One region of the Streptomyces caeni genome, then DNA from elsewhere that is predicted to be linked to it. Evidence: riboswitches for the same ligand, from Rfam matches in the RefSeq annotation. Region 1 holds a riboswitch; each other region holds the start of a gene.
The links. A riboswitch is a leader RNA that binds a small molecule or an ion and turns the genes downstream of it on or off. The one in region 1 is predicted to bind cyclic di-AMP.

Region 1 (5,154 bases):
AGCGCCTCGGCGTGCCGGGCGTCGTCCGTGAGGTCCGAGTCCAGGAGCTCGCACAGGGCGGCGTCCTCGGGCAGCCCCAGGCGCTCCGCACGCTCGCGCAGGCGCAGGACGGGCAGGGTGGCGATGCCCTCGCGCAGGTCGGTCCCCGGGGTCTTTCCGGACTCGTGCGAGTCCGACGCGATGTCCAGGACGTCGTCGGCGAGCTGGAACGCCACGCCCAGCCGCTCGCCGTACTGCGTGAGCACATCCACGACGGTCTCGTCGGCGCCCGACATCATCGCCCCGAAGCGGCACGCCACGGCCACCAGCGAGCCCGTCTTGCCGCTCAGCACGTCCAGGTAGTGCTCCACGGGGTCGCGGCCGTCCCGTGGTCCCGCCGTCTCCAGGATCTGGCCCGTGACCAGCCGCTCGAACGCCTCCGCCTGGATGCGGACGGCCTCCGGGCCGAGGTCGGCCAGGATGTGCGAGGCCCGCGCGAACAGGAAGTCACCGGTGAGGACGGCGACCGAGTTGCCCCAGCGGGTGTTCGCGCTGTCCACCCCGCGCCGCACCTCGGCCTCGTCCATCACGTCGTCGTGGTAGAGGGTGGCGAGGTGGGTCAGTTCGACGACCACGGCCGAGGGGACGATCCCTGGCGCGTACGGGTCGCCGAACTGGGCCGCGAGCATCACGAGCAGCGGCCGGAACCGCTTCCCGCCCGCGCGCACGAGATGCTGTGCGGCCTGCGTGATGAAGGGCACCTCGCTCTTGGTGGCGTCGAGCAGCCCTTCCTCGACAGCGGCCAATCCGGCCTGGACATCGGCTTCCAGAGCCTGGTCCCGCACGCTCAGCCCGAACGGCCCGACGACGGTCACGTGGGGTCTCCTGTCTGCTGACGTCTGCTGACGATCACACGGTCGGTCTCAAGGACGGTCACTGGGTCGATGACGTCGCCGGTCGACTCGGCTCATCGCGTTTGTCGATCTGTCGCTGCCATCACTCAAGTCAGCGTATCCGGTCAGGTTTCGATCACCGCGAGCGCCCGCTGTTCCAGGCCGGGCGGTATCGGATCACGAACGGTAAGTTCTTGATCGGGCCATACGAATACATATTTATCGATATACCCGAAGTGCACCTTTTTGTGCTGCGCTCCGCATTCCGAGGTCAGGCACATGCGCATCCGTACGGCCTTCCCCCACGAGACGGCCCACGACGACTTCTGGATCCCGCTCCAGGACGGCACCCGTCTGTACGCGCGCGCATGGCGTCCGCTCACCGAGGGGGCCTTCCCGGCCCTGCTCGAATACCTCCCGGGCCGTCTCACCGACGCGACCGCCGCCCGCGACCACCAGCGCCACCCCTATTACGCGGGCCACGGCTACGCCTCCGTGCGCGTGGACGCCCGCGGGTACGGCAACTCGGACGGCCTGCCCGCCGACGCCGACGGGGCGACCGGGCTGCAGGACGGCGTCGAGGTCGTCGAACGGCTCGCCGCACAGCCGTGGTGCGACGGGCACGTGGGCATGTTCGGCGTCTCCCGGGGCGGCTCCGCCGCCCTCCGGATCGCGGCCCTCGCTCCCGAACCGCTCAAGGCGGTCGTGGCGGTCTGCGCCGCGGACGACCCGTACGACGACGTGGGCCACCCCGGCGGCTCCGCCCTCACCGGCGGCGCCCACGCCCGGGAGGCGGCGATGCTCGCCCTCGCGGCCCGGCCACCGGACCCCCGGTATGCGGGCACGGTGTGGCGCGACGGCTGGATCAGGCGCCCGGAGTCCCTCCGCCCTCCCGCCCGCACCCGCGCGGGTCGGCAGGCACGGCGCCCACGGACTCGACGGCGACGGCGCCCACCCCGCGACCCCCGGCACGCTCCGGGCCGCCGTGCTCGCGGTGGGTGGCCGGCACGACCCGTACCGGGACACCGTGCTCGCACTCCCGGAGCGCCTCCCGGCCGACCGAGTGCGGTTGCGGCTGACCTGCCCGGTGCCGTGCGGCCAGGTGGTCGCACGGCTGTGCGACGTGGCACCCGACGGGGTGTCGACCCTCGTCACCCGCGGCGCACTGGACCTGTCCGCACGCCACGGCCGCGACCGGACGGTCCCTGGACCCCGGGTGCCACGGAGGACGTGATGGTCGAGCTGGGCTGCGTCGGGCACGTCTTCCCACCCGGCCATCGCATCCGCCTCGCCGTGTCCTGCGCGTACTGGCCGTGGCTGTGGCCGCAACCGGGTTCGGAGGCGGGCCTCGTCCTGGACCCGGCCGGCAGTCGGCTCGAACTTCCCCTGCACACGGCGCAGTCGGGGCCGCCCATCGTGTTCGGGAACCGGAGCACGCCCGGCCGCTGGGCGTCAGCTCCCCGGCCGTGCCCGACGGGCCGCGCCCGCCCCGGCTGGTGGTCCGGGACGTGGCGAAGGGCGAGTGGCGCCTCGAACTCGTCCCGTGCCGCGAGGGTGTTCTCGTGCACCCCGACGGTCTCGAGGTCACCGAGGACGCCCGGGAGACGTACACCGTCGAGGACTCGGACGCGTTGACGGCCCGGGCCCGCTCGGACCGGTCCGTCCGGATGCACCGCCCGGAGACGGGATGGGACGCCAGGGTGGAGACGCGCTCCGGGATCGCCTGCACGGCGACGGAGTTCGTCGTCTCGGACGAGGTGGTCTGCAAGGACGGGGACGAGGTGGTGTTCCACCGGACATGGGAGACGAGGATTCCCCGCACGGTGGCCGCCTCCACCACTCCGACGGAATGCCCGAATTGGAGGCATTCGAACCGCACTTCCCGTGAGCTTCGCCACTCGGAGCGCCGATGGCGCGAACAGCTCCCACCGGGCGGGCAGCCATCGACCGATTTGCCCGAATTGACATTCGATTTCCCATAACACCGAATTCCTCGGCGTGGGGAGGATGCCAGTGAAATCGGTCACGCCACCCCGATGCGACTCTTTTCGGTCATGTGGCCAACTTTCCTTCCACAAAGGGCGCGTTGGCCGCCGACCTCAAAGCGGATCAACATCCACATTGCATAATGTCAAGGTCATTTCGACCGGACGATGACTTCCTGCTTGTTCCGGGCATCTCCCCTCGCATACCTTCCTCTCGACCCGAGCGGATCGCCGAATCCTGCCGCCGCTCGAGGGCCCATCCACCGATGACGGCAGGAGCGGGGGACCCAGGTAAGTCGCCGAGCCGGACACCGCGCCGGAACGGCTTGGGGTGAAGCCGTGCCCTCGGGACCGAGGACACGGCCGGGCACCTCCCAGCCCGAACCCGACAGCTCACCTCGCAGGCGCCGGAGAGGAAAACGACATGCCCGCTTTCGCCCTGCCCGTACGCCGTCGGAACGACCGGTCCAAGGCCACCCGCGTCCGCCGCACCCTCGCCGTCGCGGCGACCGCCGCCGCGGTGCTCGCCCTTCCCGTCGTCGGCGCGACGAGTGCCTCGGCCGCCACACCCGCCGCCGAAGCGGCGACGGCCACGACCTACCGCGGCAGCCTCGACGGCTGGATACGCCAGTCGCTGGCCGTCATGGCGAAACACGGGATTCCCGGTTCCTACCAGGGGATCTACCGCAATGTGATGCGCGAGTCGTCGGGCAACCCGCGGGCCATCAACCTCTGGGACTCCAACGCCACGAAGGGCATTCCGTCCAAGGGCCTCCTGCAGGTCATCGACCCGACCTTCCGCGCCTACCACGTGCCCGGCACGGCGTACGACCCCTACGACCCGGTCGCGAACATCACGGCCGCCTGCAACTACGCGGCCCACCGGTACGGCTCGATCGACAACGTCAACAGCGCCTACTGAGCCCGAACAGTCTCTCGAGGACGACGGCGATGCCGTCGTCCTCGTTGGACAGGGTGACCTCGTCGGCGACCGCCTTGAGTTCGGGGTGGGCGTTGGCCATGGCGACGCCGTGCGCGGCCCAGTCGAACATGGGGATGTCGTTGGGCATGTCGCCGAAGGCGATGGTCCGCGACGGGCTCAGGCCCAGATGCTCGGCGGCCAGCGCGAGCCCCGTCGCCTTGGTGATGCCGCACGGCTGGAGTTCGACGGTTCCGGGCCCCGACATGGTGACCGTCGCCAGGGACCCGATCGCGCCACGGGCCGCCACCGCCAACTCGTCGTCGGACAAGGTGGGATGGCGCAGCAGCACCTTGCTGATGGGCTCGCACCACAGGTCGTCGCGCCGTTCGACGCGCACCGCGGGCAGGGTGGGGTGCGGCATCCGGTAGCCGGGCTCGATGAGCGTGAGTCCGTCCACCCCGTCCTGGTCGACCGCCGCGTAGACCTGCCCCACCTCGGCCTCGATCTTGCCGAGCGCGGTCTCGGCCAACTCCCGGTCCAGGGTGACGGAGAACAGCAGCCGGTCCGCGCCGGCGTCGTACACCTGCGCGCCCTGCCCGCACACCGCGAGCCCCTCGCTGCCCAGGTCGTCGAGCAGCGGCCGCACCCTGGGCGCCGGACGCCCCGTCACCACCAGGTGCCGGGCGCCGGACGCCACGGCCCGCGCCAGAGCGGCCTTCGACCGGTCGGAGAGCGTGTCGTCACCACGCAGCAGGGTTCCGTCCAGGTCGGTGGCGATGAGTGCATATGTGAGGGGTGCGGCCATGATCAGAGAATACGGATGGAACACCCCCGCATGCTCGGCCCGAACCGGACGAGGACCGCGAGGACTCAGCCGTGAGCCGCCGCCAGATGCCGCACCAGCCGCGGCGACGCGAACTGCGTACCGCACACGAAGCGCATCACGGGCCCATACGAGGCCGCCGCCGGAAGGCCCGTGAAGTACAGACCGGGGACGGAGGACACATATCCCGCCCCCAGCTTCGGCGTGCCGCGGCTCACCGCCAGTTCCGTGCGCAGCTCGTGGGCCAGAAAGTCCATCGCGGCGATGTCCACGCGGTAGCCGGTCGCGGCGATCACATGGTCGCCGTGCAGTTCCACCGTGCGGCCCGTGTGCGTCAGGACCGTCAGGGACGGGCCGCCGTGCGGCGCGGACGCGCGCACCAGGCGGGCGATCTCCTGTAGCTGCACCCTGCCCTCGAAGCGGTCGCGCAGCCACCACGCGCCGAGGGGGCCGAGGACTCGGCGGACCAGGTAGTGGCGGGTACGGGCGGGCAGGAAGCGGTACGGGTGCGGGTAGTAGCTCAGGGCCCACAGCGACCAGGCACGGCCGAAC
Region 2 (5,154 bases), on a different contig from region 1:
GGCCCGGGCCGCGCCGGTCGCGGTGGTCGGGGTCACACGGCCTGCGCGATCCTCGTCTTGATGTCGTCCGGGGACAGGGCTCCCTTCGCCATGACGCGGTCGCCGGAGGACTCCCCGCGCAGTCGGCGCCCGATCCAGGGGACCAGGTGCTCACGCGCCCATTGGATGTCGTCGCGCCGCACCTCGAGCGTGCCGCGCGGCGGCAGCGGCGGCCACGGCTGATCGGGGTCGGCGGAGACCTCGATGCCGAGGACCTGGCCCGCCCGCAGAGCGACCCGGGTGTGCCCCTCGGCCGAGAGATGGAGACGGTCGTCGTCCCAGGCACGCCGGTCCTGGACCGTCTTGAGCGACCACAGGTCGAGGACCGGGCAGCCGTACCGGTCCGCGATCGCCCGGACGTGCCCGTTGTAGGTGGCGATCTTGCCGCGCAGATGCTTGAGCACGGGCACACCGCGCGTGTCGAAGCCGGTGGTCACCATGACGGTGCCGACGGCGGAGGTGAGGTCGGCGACGGCGCGCTCGAAGCGCTCGGCGACGTCGTCGGGGTCGGTGCCGGGCCGGATGATGTCGTTGCCTCCGGCGCAGAAGGAGACCAGGTCCGGGGCGAGTTCGAGGGCCTTCGGGACCTGGTCCGCGACGATCTGGTCGAGCAGCTTGCCGCGCACCGCGAGGTTCGTGTACTTGAAGTCGCCTTCCGGCCGCCGGTCGGCGAGAAGGACCGCGAACCGGTCGGCCCAGCCGACGAACTGCCCGTCGGGGCCGGGGTCGCCGACGCCCTCGGTGAAGCTGTCCCCCACCGCCACGTACGACCCGATCACTGATCTGTTGTCATTCTTCGAATCGTCTGCCACGTCGGCCCATGATTCACCTTCCCATGTGAGCTACGCGACCGTAGGAAAGGGTTGACGGGCGGTGAGAAGGGCCACGGGGCGTGGGCGGCCGCGTCGGGAACACGTCTCCGGGCGGGGCTGTTGGGCGGGACGCCGGGCAAAGGGCCGTCCTGCGCACCGAGTGCACGGCTGAAGGCCGGACCCCGGGAACGAGGGGTCCGGCCTTCGGTGTCCGGCGGGCCGTGCGGGTCAGCCGATGGACACGCCGTGCGAGCGCAGGTAGGCGACCGGGTCCACGTCCGAGCCGTAGTTCGGGGTCGTACGGATCTCGAAGTGCAGGTGCGGTCCGGTGACGTTGCCGGTGGCGCCGGAGAGGCCCACCTGCTGACCGGCGGTCACGGTCTGGCCGGCGGAGACGGACAGCTTCGACAGGTGGGCGTACTGCGCGTAGTAGCCGTCGGCGAGCCTGACGACGACCTGGTTGCCGTACGCGCCGCCCCAGCCCGCGGAGGCGACGGTGCCGGCGCCCACGGCCTTGAGGCTGGTGCCGGTCGGGACGGCGAAGTCGATGCCGGTGTGGTAGCCGCTGGACCACATGCTGCCCGCGACGCGGTACCTGGTGCCGATGGCGACGCCCTGGACCGGCAGGGTGTAGCCGGTGGCGGCGGTCGCGGTCTTGGGTGCCGTCGTCTTCGTGGTCGCGGAGGTCTGGGACGTCGCGGCGGAGGAAGCGGCCGCGACGGCGGTGCCGCCGAGCGTCAGCTTCTGGCCGGGACGGATCAGCGACGGGTCGGAGCCGATGACCGCGCGGTTGTCCTGGTAGAGCTTCTTCCAGCCACCGGCGACGTGCTGGTCCGCGGCGATCCGCGACAGGCAGTCGCCGGGCTTCACCGTGTAGGTGCTGACGACGGCGACCTTGACGGCGGCCTTCTTGGCGGCGACCGGAGCCGCGGAGACGGCCTTCCCGGAGACGGATGCCGCGGGGGCGGCGGCATGCGCGTCGGTCGCGCCCAGCAACGGCAGTGCGAGCGCGGCGCCGCCGGTTCCTACGACGGCCATGGAGCGCAGGAGGCGACGGGGCTTGAGACGGCGGTGCTTACCTTTTGCAGGCATGTCGAATTCCTCTCCGGCGCCTGCGAGGTGAGCTGTCGGGTGCGGACTGGAGATGTCCGGCCGCGGCGGTGCGCGGCTTTACCCCTAGCCGTTCCGGAGACCGGAACAGGCGTCTTGCCTGTGGGTCCCCCGCTCCTGCCGGGCAAGGGTGAGAGTGCGGGCACCGGGCGGCGGCAGGATTCGGCGTTCCACCCGGATCGAGGGGAACGTAAGCGACCCGGACGCATGGGGACAACATTCGGTTTCCCCCATGCGCCCATTTCTCTTGATCCTTGCGGAAATTACCGGTGACCCTGTGTCGACACGAGATGCGGAGGAATCCTCAATCACCCCGGAAAGAAGCCACAATTACGTGAACATGGCGACAACGGACCGTCACAAATATGACGCTGCTCACGTACCGCGATTTTACTGGCCCTATTCCAGGCAGAGTTGGAAGGAAGGCATCAATTCGGACAACACTCTCAGATGCGACGCAGCCGGATAACCGTCGCATCGAAGTCGCCCTGCAGAGCGGCCCGCAGTCCGTGATGCAGCAGCACCGCACCTCGATGCACTTCGCCCGTTTCGCGGCATTCATACCTGGCTTCCGGGTCGAGTCCGCGCAACCGCAGCGGAGCGACCGGCTCACCGTAGTGCTGCGCCTGGAGCCAGGCGAGAACGACCGCCTGCTCATCGAGCACGTACTGGACCGCACTCAGCCCGCCCGCCGGGGGGCGCAGCCGATACAGCTCGCCGCGCTGGACGACGGGGCGGATCTCCTTGTAGAGACCGACCCAGTCCCGAGCCTCGGCCAGCTCCTCCTCACTCCACTCCATGAGGTCGCCGCCGACGCCGAGCACCCCGGCCATGGCACTCACGAACCGGAAGCGCGGCGCGCTGACGCGCCCGTTGAGCTGCGTGTTCGGGCTGTCGGTGACCCAGGCGGCCATGACCCGGGCCGGATGGATCTGGCTGAAGCCGTGCTGGATGGCGAGCCGGTCGAGCGGGTCGGTGTTGTCGGAGGTCCACACCTGGTCCGTACGGCTCATGACCCCGAGGTCCACGCGTCCGCCGCCGCCCGAGCAGGACTCGAAGGCGACCGTGGGGTGCGCCGCACGCAAGCGGTCCACCAGCGCGTACAGGGCGCGCACATGATCGACCCACAGGCGCTGCGGATAGGATTCGCCGGGCCGGCCGGCATCGGTGAAGCAGCGGTTGAAGTCCCACTTCACATAATCGATCGGGGCGCTGGAGAGCAGCCCGTCGAGTTGCTGCCACAGATACTCCCGGACGTCGTCGCGGGCGAGGTCCAGCACGAGCTGATTGCGAAATTCAGTCCGCTTTCGCCCCTTTTGATGCTGCACCCAGTCGGGGTGCGCGCGGTAGAGGTCGCTGTCCGGGTTGACCATCTCGGGCTCCACCCAGATGCCGAACTGCATCCCGAGGGCGTGCACATGGTCGGCGAGGGGCTTGAGGCCCGACGGAAAGCGGTCGGGGTTGGGGCTCCAGTCGCCGAGTCCCGCACGGTCGCTGGTGCGGGCGCCGAACCAGCCGTCGTCGACCACGAACAACTCGACACCGATCGCCGCCGCCCGTCGTGCGAGCGCCGCCTGCTGCTCCTCGGAGACGTCGAACCCGGTGGCCTCCCAGGAGTTGTAGAGCACCGGCCGGTCACGGTCCGCGTCCGGGATGACGTACGCCCGCTGGTAGGCGTGCCAGGCGCGGCTCGCGCCGCCGTGACCGCCGTCGCTCCACAGTCCCGCGAAGACCGGAGCGACGAACGCCTCCCCCGCGGCCAGCCGCAGCAGTCCGGAGTCGTCGTACCCGACACCACCGGTGATCTGCACGCGCGCGTCGGGGAGTTGGGCCACCGCGATCCGCCAGGTACCGGACCAGGCGAGCGCACAGCCGTAGACCTCGCCGTGCTCCTCGGTCGCGTCGACGTCGAGCGCGACCCAGGGCAGGTGCTGGTGCCCGGTGTGGCCGCGCCGGCTGCCGATGACCTTCTCACCGTAGGTGAGGGGGGAGCGTACGAGCCGGGACTCGGCCGCCCAGCGTCCGTGCAACTGCGACAGCCGCCAGCCGTCACGCTCGGGCAGGGTCCAGGTCGCGGAGTCGGCCCGCAGGAGTTCGACGGGGCCGGGACCCGTGTTGGCGAGGGTCACCCAGCGCTCGACCACATCCCCGCGCATCCGGTAGTGGAGGGTGATCGCGAGCCCGTCGTCGGTGAACCGCAGTCGCAGTTCCTCGCCGTCGGCCTCGTACGCCTCGAAGACCCACTCGGTGCCCCGGCGCTCCTCGGTGCGGACGGACAGGGCGGGACGGGTGAAGCGGGGACCACCCTCGACCGGGTACTCCTCGCGGCCGTCGAGCGGGGACTCGAAGGGCCGGTACGGCGGTGCGGGCAGCGCGGCCAGGGCCTCGGCGTCAGCGAGGGCGATCCGCGGGCCCCAGTGCAGGTGCAGCAGTTCGCCGCCTCCCGTGAGCCGGAGGCCGTAACTGCTCGTGGGCCCCGACAGCAGCCAGGTACGGCCGTCCGCGCCGATCTCCAACATTCAAACCCCCACATATCCGAACAGGTGCGATCAGGTCTCAACATCATCGGGGGTGGAGTGGCCCGTCGGCAATGCTTCGGCCCAGGTTCGCCGCGGTGTCGGTCATCGATGATTGCCCGATGAACCGATGTCGTATCGTCAAAGGGCCCGTCGACGAGCAGCGCCGACGGACGGATGGGAGGAGCCCCCGTGACGCAGCAGGTGCCGTCGACCGAGCCGGAACTGGCCGGAGTGCGCAACTTCCGTGACGTGGGCGGTCTGCCGACCTTGGACGGACGGCGGGTTCGGCAGGGGGTGCTCTTCCGCAGCGGCCACCTCGCGCACGCGACGGAGAAGGACGCCGCGTTCCTCGCCTCCCTCGGCCTGCACACGGTCTTCGACTTCCGCAACGCGGCGGACAAGAAGCTGGAGGGACCGGACATCGACCTGCCGGGCGTGCGGAACGTCAACCTCCCGCTGTCCGATCCGGCGGACGGCGCCGAGTTCTGGAAGATGGTCCGCGACGGCGACCTCGATCAGTTGCGCGGACTCCTCGCGGACGGCCAGGCCGCCAACCGCATGATCGTCTCGTACCGCAGGATCATCAAGGAGCGCACGGCCGAGCACTCCCACGTGCTGCACGCTCTGGCGCAGGACAGCGTGCCCGCCCTGATGCACTGCGCGGCGGGCAAGGA
Region 3 (5,154 bases), on a different contig from region 1:
CTGGCCCCTGACACGGCACCCCCGTTCGCTCTCAGCATTCCCGCACTCCGACAGAACGTACGTCCTGTACATTTTTTACAGAATCGATTCCGAGGAGGCGCAAGCCATGACCCGACCGTCCGCCCGCCATGTCCTGCCCGAGTTCACCGAAGGCACCGGCTACGGACGGCGGACCCTTGACCCGTACGCGAAGCTCCTGGACGAGCGGATCGTGTTCCTGGGAACGCCGATCGACGACACGTCGGCGAACGACGTGATGGCGCAGTTCATGCATCTGGAGTACCTGGACCCGGACCGCGACATCTCGCTGTACATCAACTCCCCCGGCGGCTCGTTCACTGCCATGACCGCGGTCTACGACACGATGCAGTACGCCAGTTGCGACGTGGAGACGGTCTGCCTCGGCCAGGCGGCGTCGGCCGCGGCGGTGCTGCTCGCCGGAGGCGCGCCGGGCAAGCGGCTCGCGCTCCCCGGTGCGCGCGTGCTGATCCACCAGCCGTCCCTGCCGGAGCCCGTGCGGGGACAGGCCGCCGATCTGGCCGTCCAGGCGGAGGAGTTGACGCGCACCCGCAGGTGCCTGGAGGAGATGCTGGCACGGCACACGGGGCACACCCCGCAACGCATCGCCGCCGACATCGAGCGGGACACCGTCCTCGACTCCCGCGCCGCGGTGGCGTACGGGCTGGTCGACCGCGTCGTTCCCAGCCGCAAGACCTCGCGCACCACGCCCGGCGCGAGGTGAGCCACCGATGCTGCCGCCCGAACTCCCCCCGCTGCCGGCGCTGACCCACGCGGAGGCCGAGTTGATCGACCGTTACCTCGATGTCGTCGACCTGCTCGGCCGTGTCAACCCCGCGCACTCCGGTGACACCTACCGGGGACTGCGCGCAGCCCAGGCCCTGGTGGGCAAGGCGACGGCCCTGCGCGACGCGCTGACGCTGATGCACCTGCGCGGGGAGCACGAACTGCACGGCCCCACCCTCGCCCGCGCCCTGCGCGTCCTCGACGGCGAACGCCGCACGGGCCGCGTCGCTCTGCCGCCCGGAGCGGACTGAGCCGATTCCCCCGGCGCCTCCGGGGGAATCGGCGGACAACGGCCTCGCGCCCCGGGCCGGAAGGGTGAGCCGGACGGACCGCTCCGCAGGCATGCCGGACGGACGGCCGTCCGTCCGGCGCGGCTCAAACGGGCCAAATGGCTTACCCCAGACCGGAGTAGACACGGCTCCGGCCTCAGGCCCGCAGGAGTCGCGCAACACGGCTGCCCGCAGGGCGCGAGGCAGGACTCCGATGCAGGTCGGGGCCTGGTTCACGTCCTCAACTTCCGCCGAAAAGAGACCTGTCCACCCGAACGAGTGAGTGGTGAGTAACGCCACAAATCACCGATTCCATTGTGATTTTCGGACCCCGGTAGGTGAAGATCCCTTCCTGACGACAAGCCCCCGCCACCGCGGCGGGGCGGTTTGGGCGGACGCCGAGTCCTGCCGCCGCCCGGACGACCGGTCGACAGGAGTGGATCGGCAGGAGTGGAGGACCCGGTAAGGCGGGCCACCGGAGAGATCCGGACGGTCCTTGGGGTGAAGCCGCGCGAGCGGCCGGGCTACTTCGCCAGTCCGAATCCGACAGGTCATCCTTCACAGGCGGCTGACGAAGGGTTGCGCATGACTGCGTTCAATCGTGTCCCGTCGCTGCTGACCCGGGCCGGCACCGCCTCGGCCCTCACCCTCGCCGCCGTCGGCGGCGGCATCGCCGTCCCCGGCGTCGCCACCGACGCGGCCGCCGTGACACCGGCCACGAAGGCCCTCCGGGCCGCGGCGTCGAAGAAGGGGGCCCCGTACAAGTGGGGTGCCACCGGACCTCGCCGCTTCGACTGCTCCGGGCTCACGCTCTACGCCTACAAGAAGGCAGGCAAGAAACTGCCCCGCACGGCCGCGGCGCAGTACAACAAGACGCACCACGTCTCGTCCTCGCACCGCAGGGCCGGAGACCTGGTGTTCTTCCACTCCGGCCGGAACATCTACCACGTCGGCATCTACGCCGGGAAGGGAAAGATCTGGCACTCGCCGAGGACCGGGGACGTGGTCAGGCTCCAGAAGATCTGGACGAAGAGCGTCTGGTACGGACGGGTGAGCTGATGCGGCCGGCGGGGCGACGGCCCGCTGCGCCGTCGCCCCGCCGTGGCGTGACCAGGGCCGCAACGGGAACTCGTGCACCATGGCCGACCGAGCTCCCTACCAGGCGCGGCACGAGACTCCCCTGGAACGCGCCGACCGCAACTTCGCCGAACTGCTGCAGGAACTGCGCGTCACCCAGACCGGGGTCCAGATCCTGTTCGCGTTCCTGCTGACCCTGGCCTTCACCCCGCGTTTCCCGTCCCTGGACACGGTCCAGCGCGTCATCTACGTCACGACGCTGCTCGTCTCCGCGCTGGCCGCGGCCCTGTTCACGGCGCCCGCCGCGCTGCACCGCTCGCTCTTCCAGCAGAACGCCAAGCCCGCCATCGTGCGGGTCTCCTCCCGTCTCGCCACGATCGGGATGGGCGTACTGATGCTGGCGCTCACCGGCTCGGTGCTCCTGGTGGTGGATGTGTCGCTCGGCCGGGCCGCCGGCATCGCCGCGGGCGCGGGGACGTTCCTCGTCTGCGTGGGCCTGTGGCGCGTCCTGCCCTGGCTGCTGCGGCGCGGGCTCCTCACGGCACCACGGAATCACGGAGCGGGAGCGGACCGGGACGGGCCGGAGCGCTCCCGGTGACCGCCGCGCGGGCCGCGGGCGGTGCGGAGGAGGTGCCGCCGGGGCCCGGGCGCCCTGCGCGGCGTCCCGGTCGCCCACCACACCGGCGAGGCTGCCCGCGCCCGACGCCTTCCGCGTGCCGCCGCGCGGGGCCTTCGGACGGGTGGCGGAGCCCACCTGTGTCTGAGGGCGCGGACCGGGCCGCCGCGCCGTCACGGCTCCTGCTGCCCTCCCGCCGCGACGGACTGGACCCGCGTGGTCCACGGAAGTTCGATCGCGACCGTCTTGCCGCCCTCCCGGGTGGGCCGCACACTCACCTTGCCGCCGTACTCCGCGGTCAGCCAGCGGATGATCACCATGCCGCGGCCGTTGTCCTGCTGCACGGCGGCGGGCAGCCGTTTCGGGAAGCGGGGATGGCTGTCGGTGACGCCGATGCGGAGTAACTCGTCGCGGTCGAGCGCGAGGTCGACCGTGAACGTGGGCGACTGCCCGAAGGTGTGCTGCACGGCGTTGGTGGTCAGTTCGGAGACGATGAGGCGTACGGTATCGGCGACCTCGGAGTTCCTCGGCAGGCCCCATTCGGCGAGGATGTCGGCGACATATGTTCGAGCCACGGAGACCGAGGCGGGATCGCTCGGCAGAGTGACGGATGCTTCCTGATGATCTGCCATGGCGACGTCGTCCCTTTCCCACGGGACCGGAGTCCGACACGGAGCGGTTGGTTTCCGGTGCGGTCCCGGACTTGGTGCTGCGCGCCAGACTGCCATCACCAGGGCTCTCCCGGGTGCGTTCCCCCGGGATATGCATATATCTGTCGCCCGAAGCGGTGAACTCTCCGACGACCGAGCGTATTTGGGCCGGGCCCCGGCCCATCCTCTACCGTCGCCGTGAAACCGCGCGCCGTGCGGAGGGAGCCGCCCATGCAATACGGACCAGCGGTGCGCCGCCGCAAGCTCGGCGCCGAACTGCGCGCCCTGCGTGCCCGGTCGGGTCTCACAAGCGGCGCGGCGGCCGCGCTCGTCGGCTGGCACCAGTCGAAGGTGAGCCGGATCGAGACGGGCGCCAGCGGCGTCAAGCCGGCCGACGTACGGCTGCTGTTGGACGCGTACGCCGTCGAGGACCCCGAACTGCGCGAACTGCTGCTGGTGTTGGCGGGCTCGGAGGACGGCGGCGGCCGGCAGAACTGGTGGCACGCGTATCGCGGGGTGCTGCCGCCGGCCTACCGCGACTTCATCAGCCTGGAGTCGCAGGCCTGCGCGATGCGGACACTGGAGACCTCGGTGGTGCCGGGGCTGCTGCAGACGCCCGAGTATGCGCGGGCGGTGACGCGCGCCGCCGTCGGCACGCTGGAGGAGGCCAAGCTGGACACGCTGGTGGAGGTGCGGCTGGCCCGGCAGGAAGTGCTGCGTTCGGATCCTCCGCTGCGGCTGAGCGCCGTCCTGGACGAGGCGGTGCTGCACCGGGAGGTCGGCGGACCTGAGGTCATGACCCGCCAGCTGAGGCGGCTCCTGGACGCCGCCGCGCTGCCTCACGTGCGGCTCCAGGTCCTGCCGTTCGCCGCCGGGGCGCACATCGGCATCACCGGACCTTTCGTTATCTTCTCATTTCCGAGCAGATCTGATCTGGACGTGGTTGTTCTAGACCACTTGACGAGTAGCCTCTATCTCGAACGGGAAGAAGACCTTCAGGCCTACAGCGAGGCCTTCAACTCGCTTCGGATCCACGCACTTTCACCCGAGGAATCGTTGGAGTGCATCGCCGCGTTGGCCGGCGCTGCGTAAGGAGGCATCATGTCAGCACCGCCTCGGCATATCCCTTCGAGTGCGTCCCTGCACGGCGTGCGGTGGCTGCGCAGCAGTCGCAGTACGGGAATGAACAACTGTGTCGAGACCGCCCGTCCGGGCCCGGGGCCCTGGGCCGGGCTGGTGGCCGTGCGCGACTCCAAGAACGTGGCCGGGCCGGCCCTGTTCTTCACCCCCGGCACCTGGAAGGAGTTCCTGGACGGACTGGACTGATCGATTTCCGGGGCGGGGTCGGTCGCACGCCGTTCCGCGGCCGCGGTCGATGTCAATTCCCGGATGAATATTCCCCGCACCGCTGCGGACGAGTCATATCCGTTCACAGCCGTATGACGCTCGGTGCACGGCCGTTCCGCCGACTCACGGCCGCGTCTCGCCGATCACGCGTACGGCGTGCTCTGTCTGCCCGTCCGTGAGATCCGCACGGGCGGTCAGTCGCAGCCGTGAGACACCGTCGGGCACCGACGGCGGCCGGAAACAGCCGACGGCGACTCCCGCCGCCCGGCAGTCGGCCGCCCACCGCACGGCCTGCTCGGGGGAGGGCGCGCGCACGGAGACGACGGCGGCATCCGGCCGTACCGCCTCATGACCCTCGGCCGTGAGGCGGGCGTGCAGGGCCGTCGCCACC
Region 4 (5,154 bases), on a different contig from region 1:
TGCCCTCGAAGAGGTACTTGCCGTCCTTGTGGAACTCGGAGGCGGCGACGTCGAGGGCGAGGGCGATCTGCTGGCCGGGGGCGTAGCCCGCCTCCTTGATCGCCTCCAGGATGAGGTCGAGGGCCTCGCGGTTGGAGCCGAGGTTCGGGGCGAAGCCGCCCTCGTCGCCCAGGCCGGTGGACAGGCCCTTGTTCTTCAGCACCTTCTTGAGGGTGTGGTAGACCTCGGCGCCCCAGCGCAGGGCCTCGGAGAAGGACTCCGCGCCGATCGGGGCGATCATGAACTCCTGGATGTCCACGTTGGAGTCGGCGTGCGAGCCACCGTTGAGGATGTTCATCATCGGCACCGGCAGCAGGTGCGCGTTCGGGCCGCCCAGGTAGCGGAACAGCGGCAGGTCGCTGGCCTCGGAGGCGGCGTGCGCGACGGCGAGGGAGACGCCGAGGATGGCGTTGGCGCCGAGGGAACCCTTGTTGTCGGTGGCGTCCAGGTCGAACATGGCCTGGTCGATCAGGCGCTGCTCGGTGGCGTCGTAGCCGACCAGCTCCGGGCCGATCTGCTCGATGACCGCGAGAACGGCCTTCTCGACGCCCTTGCCCTGGTACCGGTTCGGGTCGCCGTCGCGCAGCTCGATGGCCTCGAAGGCGCCGGTGGAGGCGCCGGACGGAACGGCGGCACGACCCGTGCTGCCGTCGTCGAGGCCGACCTCGACCTCGACCGTGGGGTTGCCTCGGGAGTCCAGGATTTCCCGGGCTACGACGACGTCGATGGACGGCACGAGCATCTCCTTCGTGGATGTGACGCTGAGAGTGCGGGGCACCTTGCGACTAGAGACTAACCGTCCCCGGGATGCCGGAAGCCGACCGACCGTCCCGTGGACAGAGTGACGGTACACATTGTTTCCGCACGGAACAAAGGGCCTGGGAGGAGAGGCGGCGAACGTCACGGGCACACGGGCAAAAAACCCCGCTCCGGTGCGTTCGGGGGAAAACGCACCGGAGCGGGGAGCCTGTGGGGCGGGGCGGTCCTCACGCGACCTCCGCTGTGGGGGCCGCGCCTGCGGGGGCCTGCGCTCCGGCTGCCGGACGGCCGTCACTTCAGGTGCAGCCGCTGGCCCGGGTAGATGAGGTCGGCATCCTTGACGACGCCCTTGTTCAGCTGGAACAGCTTCGGCCAGCCGCCCTTGATGTGATGCTCGGCGGCGATGCCGCTGAGGGTGTCACCCTTGACCACCGTGTACTCGCCGTTGCCCTTCTCGACCTTCGGGGCGGCCGGGGTGGTGGCGGCCTTCGGAGCGGCCGGGCGCGCGGCCGACCGGGAGGACTGCTGCGTGGCCGGGCGGGTGGCGGGCTTGGCGGCGCTCGACGAGCCGCCGCTCACGGCGCCGCTGTAGGGGGTGCTGGACAGGCCCTTGCCGCAGACCGGCCAGGCGCCCTTGCCCTGGCCCGCGAGGACCTTCTCGGCGATGGCTATCTGCTGCGCCTTGGTGGCCAGGTCGGCGCGCGGGGCGTAGGCGGTGCCGCCGAACGCGGCCCACGTGGAGTTGGTGAACTGCAGGCCACCGTAGAAACCGTTGCCGGTGTTGATGGACCAGTTGCCGCCGGACTCGCACCGGGCGACGGCGTCCCACTCGGCGGCGGTGGCGGCCGAGGCGTTGCCGGCCGCGAGCAGCGGGGCGGCGACGGCGGCGCCGGTGACGCCGGCGAGCGCGATGACACGGGCGGTTTTGGACGGGCGGCGGTGCTTGCCGTTGCCGGAACACAGCATGGTTCGTTCCCCTCACCGACGCCTGCGAGGTGAGCTGTCGGGTTCGGGCCGGTTGAGTTGCCCGGCCGCGCTCGTCAGGGCGCGCGGCTTCACCCCAAGCCGTTCCCGGTCAACGTCCGGGCACGGCACTTACCTTGGGTCCCCCGCTCCTGCCTACGGCGCTTGACGCGACGACTGTTTCCGTACGGCCGCCGGCAGGATTCGGCGTGGCGGCCATGGGAGCCCGCTGGAGCGAGCGGCAAGACCGTAAGCAGTCGATCCACCGAATTTCAAAGCCGATCAGGGCGAGTGAGACCCATCTCTCACTTTCACCAAACGGGACATACCGCGTGAAGTGGGATGTGAACCACCATCTCCGCTACGGCAGTTCAGGACTGCCCGCCGCCCCGTCGACATCGAGCGCAAGGCTCTGACCGGGGAGGATGAGGTCGGGATCGGTACCGACCGTCTGCTTGTTCGCGTCATACAGCGCCGTCCACCCGCCGGTGAGGTCAAGGGAGTCGGCGATGCCCGACAGGCTGTCCCCGGGACGGACGGTGTACGAGCCGCCGTCGGCGGACAGCGGCACGGACGAGTCGCGCGAGGCATGACGGCCGGCCACGTCACCGGTCCGGCCGTCCGGGGCACTCCCCTCGGTACTGCCACCGCGATGGCGGCCCGCACCGGAGTCCCCGGACTCCCCGGCACCCGAAGAGGCCCCATTCCGATCGGACTTGTCCGAGTCATCACCGTTCGCCGCACCGGCCGCCGAGTCACCGGAATCGACGCGATCGCCGGATTCACTCGCATTCGCCTTGCTCTTACCGGAATCGGCGGTCGAAGCCGCGGAAGGGGACGAAGAGGGAGAAGGGGAGGAAGATACCGAAGAGCCACCCGATATGGGCGACTCGGACAGGCCGGAGTCGGCACCGGAGCCCGAGGCCGAACCGCCGCCGGACGCGTCGCCGGCGACCCCCGTGTCGACCCGGGCGGCGGCCGGGTCCTTGTCCAGGCCTGAGAGCAGGCCGCAGCCCGGCCACACGGAGACGCCCCGGTCGGCGAGGATCTTCTCGGCGACGGCGATCTGCTGCGAGCGGCTGGCCTGGTCGGGGCGCGGGGCGTAGTCCAGGCCGCCGTGGGCGTCCCAGTCGTCCTGCGACATCTGAAGTCCGCCGAAGCGGCCGTTGCCGGTGTCGGCGCTCCAGGATCCGCCGCTCTCGCACTCCGCGACCCGGTCCCAGGTCGTGCCGCTGGCCGCGCTCGCACCGGTGGCGCCGAGGAGCGGGATCGCGATCGCTGATCCGGTCACTCCCGCCGCGACGAGGAGAGCCGGAGCCTGACGGGGGCGACGGTGACGACCGGTCCCGGAGAGCATGCGGTTGCCTTTCACGTGACAGCAGCGACCAACGCGGCGGCCGTGGTGCACCGCCGTGTTGCGCGTGAACGTATCGGGACTCGAACGCCTGTCACAAGTCAATGCAGCGCAGATCACGTGGACATCACAGAGTTGAGGAGCAGTCAGCTTCCCAGTGGCCGTCGGCGTGTTCGCCACGTCATGAGGAGCGGCCTTCGCGGCTGCCGTGGCCTGTGTCGGGCTGCGGGGTGAACTCCACGGGCAGCGTGCGCAGTCCGCGCATGATGAGCCCGCCCCGCCAGCGCAGATCCGCGGGATCCGCGGCGAGTCGCAGGTCCGGGAGGCGGGTGAGGAGCGTCGCAAGCGCGGTCTGTCCCTCCAGTCGCGCGAGGGGGGCGCCGAGACAGTAGTGGATGCCGTGCCCGTATCCGAGGTGCTGGTTGTCGCGGCGGGAGAGGTCGAGGGCGTCGGGGTCGGCGAACCGCTCCGGATCCCGGTCGGCGGCGGCGAGGACGACGAGGACGGGGTCGCCGGGGGCGATGTGCTGCCCCCCGATGGTGACCGGCCGCGTGGCGAACCGCCAGGTCGCCAGCTCCACCGGACCGTCGTAGCGCAGGAGTTCCTCGACACCCGTGGCGAGCAGGTCCCGTTCGTGACGGGCCAGGGACGCCTGGAGGCGGGCCCGCTGTGCGGGATGGGTGAGGAGGGCGTACGTCCCGTTGCCGATGAGGTTGACGGTGGTCTCGAACCCGGCGAACAGCAGGATGAACGCCATGGCGGCGGCCTCGTTCTCGGTGAGGTGCTCGCCGTGGTCAAAGGCGCGGATGAGCCCGGAGATGAGGTCCTCACCAGGGTCCGGCGTGACGGGGAGGGCCTGGCGCTTGCGGTGGATGAGGTCCGCGAGGTAGCCGCGCATCTTCTTGACGGAGCGTGCGACCCCGCCCCGAGGCCCTCTTCCGTGACGGATCATCATCGCCGCCCAGTCCCGGAAGTCGTCCTGGTCCTCGCGGGGGACGCCGAGCATGTCGCAGATGGCGTAGATGGGGAGCGGGAAGGCGAAGTCGTGGATGAGGTCGGCGCGTCCGCGGCCCGCGAAGCCGTCGATGAGCCGGTCGGTCAGTTCCTGCACGCGGGGCGCGAACTCGGCGACGCGACGGGGGGTGAACGCCTTGGAGACGAGCCGGCGCAGCCGGGTGTGGTCCGGCGGGTCGATATTGAGCAGATGCGTCATCAACTCGGCCTTGCGCTCGCCGGGGATGCCGGTCCTGCCCTTGGCGTGCGCGGGCTCGTCGTGGTGCACCGGGTTCTTGCTGAGCCGCTGGTCGGCGAGGGCCTGCCGGGCATCGGCGTAACGGGTGACCAGCCATGCCTCCACACCGCTCGGCAGCCTGGTCCGGTACACGGGGGCGTGCTCGCGGAGCCAGGCGTAGGCGGGGTACGGGTCGGCGGCGAACTCCCAGGTGAAGAGTCCGGGGTCAGGACCGGGGCCGGCGGCGGGTGGCTGGGGCTGGGTGGTCACTCCCCGACGGTATCCGGCGGGTCGGACCGCCCGGCGAGGGGCCGGGCCACGGCCCCGGGTCACACCGCCCCTGCCCCCTGCCCGGGGCCCGGGCCCCGGGCCCCGGCGTCACTCAGCCCCGCTCTCCACCGCCCGGATCGCGTCCCGGTACGCCCGCCCCGCCGCCCGCAGAGCCGCCTCCGGGTCCACACCCTCCGTCTCCGCGCGCACCGCCAGGGCGAGCAGTTCGTAGCCGATCCCCTCGCCCCGGGGCAGCGGGACGTCGAGGCCCGCCGTCCGCACCCGTGAGGCGAGCTTCGCCGCCAGGGCGAGGCCCGGCTGTCCCAGGGGGATGCCCTCCGTCACCGATGTGCGCTGCTTCTCGACCGCCTTGGTGCGCAGCCAGTGCTCCTTGACCTCTTCCGGCGTCGTCGCGGTCTCGTCGCCGAACACGTGCGGGTGGCGGTGGATCAGCTTGGTGACGATGCCACCCGCCACGTCGTCGACGGAGAAGGGGGCGTCCGGGTCCTCCTCGGCTATCCGGGCGTGGAAGACGACC

Region 2: another riboswitch for cyclic di-AMP. It lies ahead of ACFSL4_RS08630 (M23 family metallopeptidase); the one in region 1 lies ahead of ACFSL4_RS23125 (transglycosylase SLT domain-containing protein).
Region 3: another riboswitch for cyclic di-AMP. It lies ahead of ACFSL4_RS17950 (C40 family peptidase); the one in region 1 lies ahead of ACFSL4_RS23125 (transglycosylase SLT domain-containing protein).
Region 4: another riboswitch for cyclic di-AMP. It lies ahead of ACFSL4_RS07950 (transglycosylase family protein); the one in region 1 lies ahead of ACFSL4_RS23125 (transglycosylase SLT domain-containing protein).

The regions. Positions count from the first base shown of each region.
Region 1 covers NZ_JBHUDX010000066.1:27,179-32,332, forward strand. Annotated here, with positions in the region: gene ACFSL4_RS23115 (polyprenyl synthetase family protein) at 1-854, opposite strand, end outside; partial or broken gene ACFSL4_RS23120 (CocE/NonD family hydrolase) at 1,152-2,695, shown strand; cyclic di-AMP (ydaO/yuaA leader) riboswitch at 3,109-3,279, shown strand; gene ACFSL4_RS23125 (transglycosylase SLT domain-containing protein) at 3,282-3,779, shown strand; gene ACFSL4_RS23130 (HAD family hydrolase) at 3,763-4,584, opposite strand; gene ACFSL4_RS23135 (NAD(P)-binding domain-containing protein) at 4,650-5,154, opposite strand, start outside.
Region 2 covers NZ_JBHUDX010000021.1:50,316-55,469, reverse strand. Annotated here, with positions in the region: gene ACFSL4_RS08635 (SGNH/GDSL hydrolase family protein) at 33-818, opposite strand; gene ACFSL4_RS08630 (M23 family metallopeptidase) at 1,080-1,943, opposite strand; cyclic di-AMP (ydaO/yuaA leader) riboswitch at 1,948-2,104, opposite strand; gene ACFSL4_RS08625 (alpha-galactosidase) at 2,408-4,480, opposite strand; gene ACFSL4_RS08620 (tyrosine-protein phosphatase) at 4,670-5,154, shown strand, end outside.
Region 3 covers NZ_JBHUDX010000048.1:47,456-52,609, reverse strand. Annotated here, with positions in the region: gene ACFSL4_RS17960 (ATP-dependent Clp protease proteolytic subunit) at 107-742, shown strand; gene ACFSL4_RS17955 (hypothetical protein) at 750-1,055, shown strand; cyclic di-AMP (ydaO/yuaA leader) riboswitch at 1,460-1,655, shown strand; gene ACFSL4_RS17950 (C40 family peptidase) at 1,659-2,132, shown strand; gene ACFSL4_RS17945 (DUF6328 family protein) at 2,212-2,748, shown strand; gene ACFSL4_RS17940 (ATP-binding protein) at 2,940-3,398, opposite strand; gene ACFSL4_RS17935 (helix-turn-helix domain-containing protein) at 3,648-4,508, shown strand; gene ACFSL4_RS17930 (DUF397 domain-containing protein) at 4,518-4,742, shown strand; gene ACFSL4_RS17925 (8-amino-7-oxononanoate synthase) at 4,887-5,154, opposite strand, start outside.
Region 4 covers NZ_JBHUDX010000020.1:21,516-26,669, reverse strand. Annotated here, with positions in the region: gene eno (phosphopyruvate hydratase) at 1-775, opposite strand, end outside; gene ACFSL4_RS07950 (transglycosylase family protein) at 1,090-1,764, opposite strand; cyclic di-AMP (ydaO/yuaA leader) riboswitch at 1,769-1,935, opposite strand; gene ACFSL4_RS07945 (transglycosylase family protein) at 2,123-3,052, opposite strand; gene ACFSL4_RS07940 (cytochrome P450 family protein) at 3,297-4,616, opposite strand; gene ACFSL4_RS07935 (nucleoside triphosphate pyrophosphohydrolase) at 4,725-5,154, opposite strand, start outside.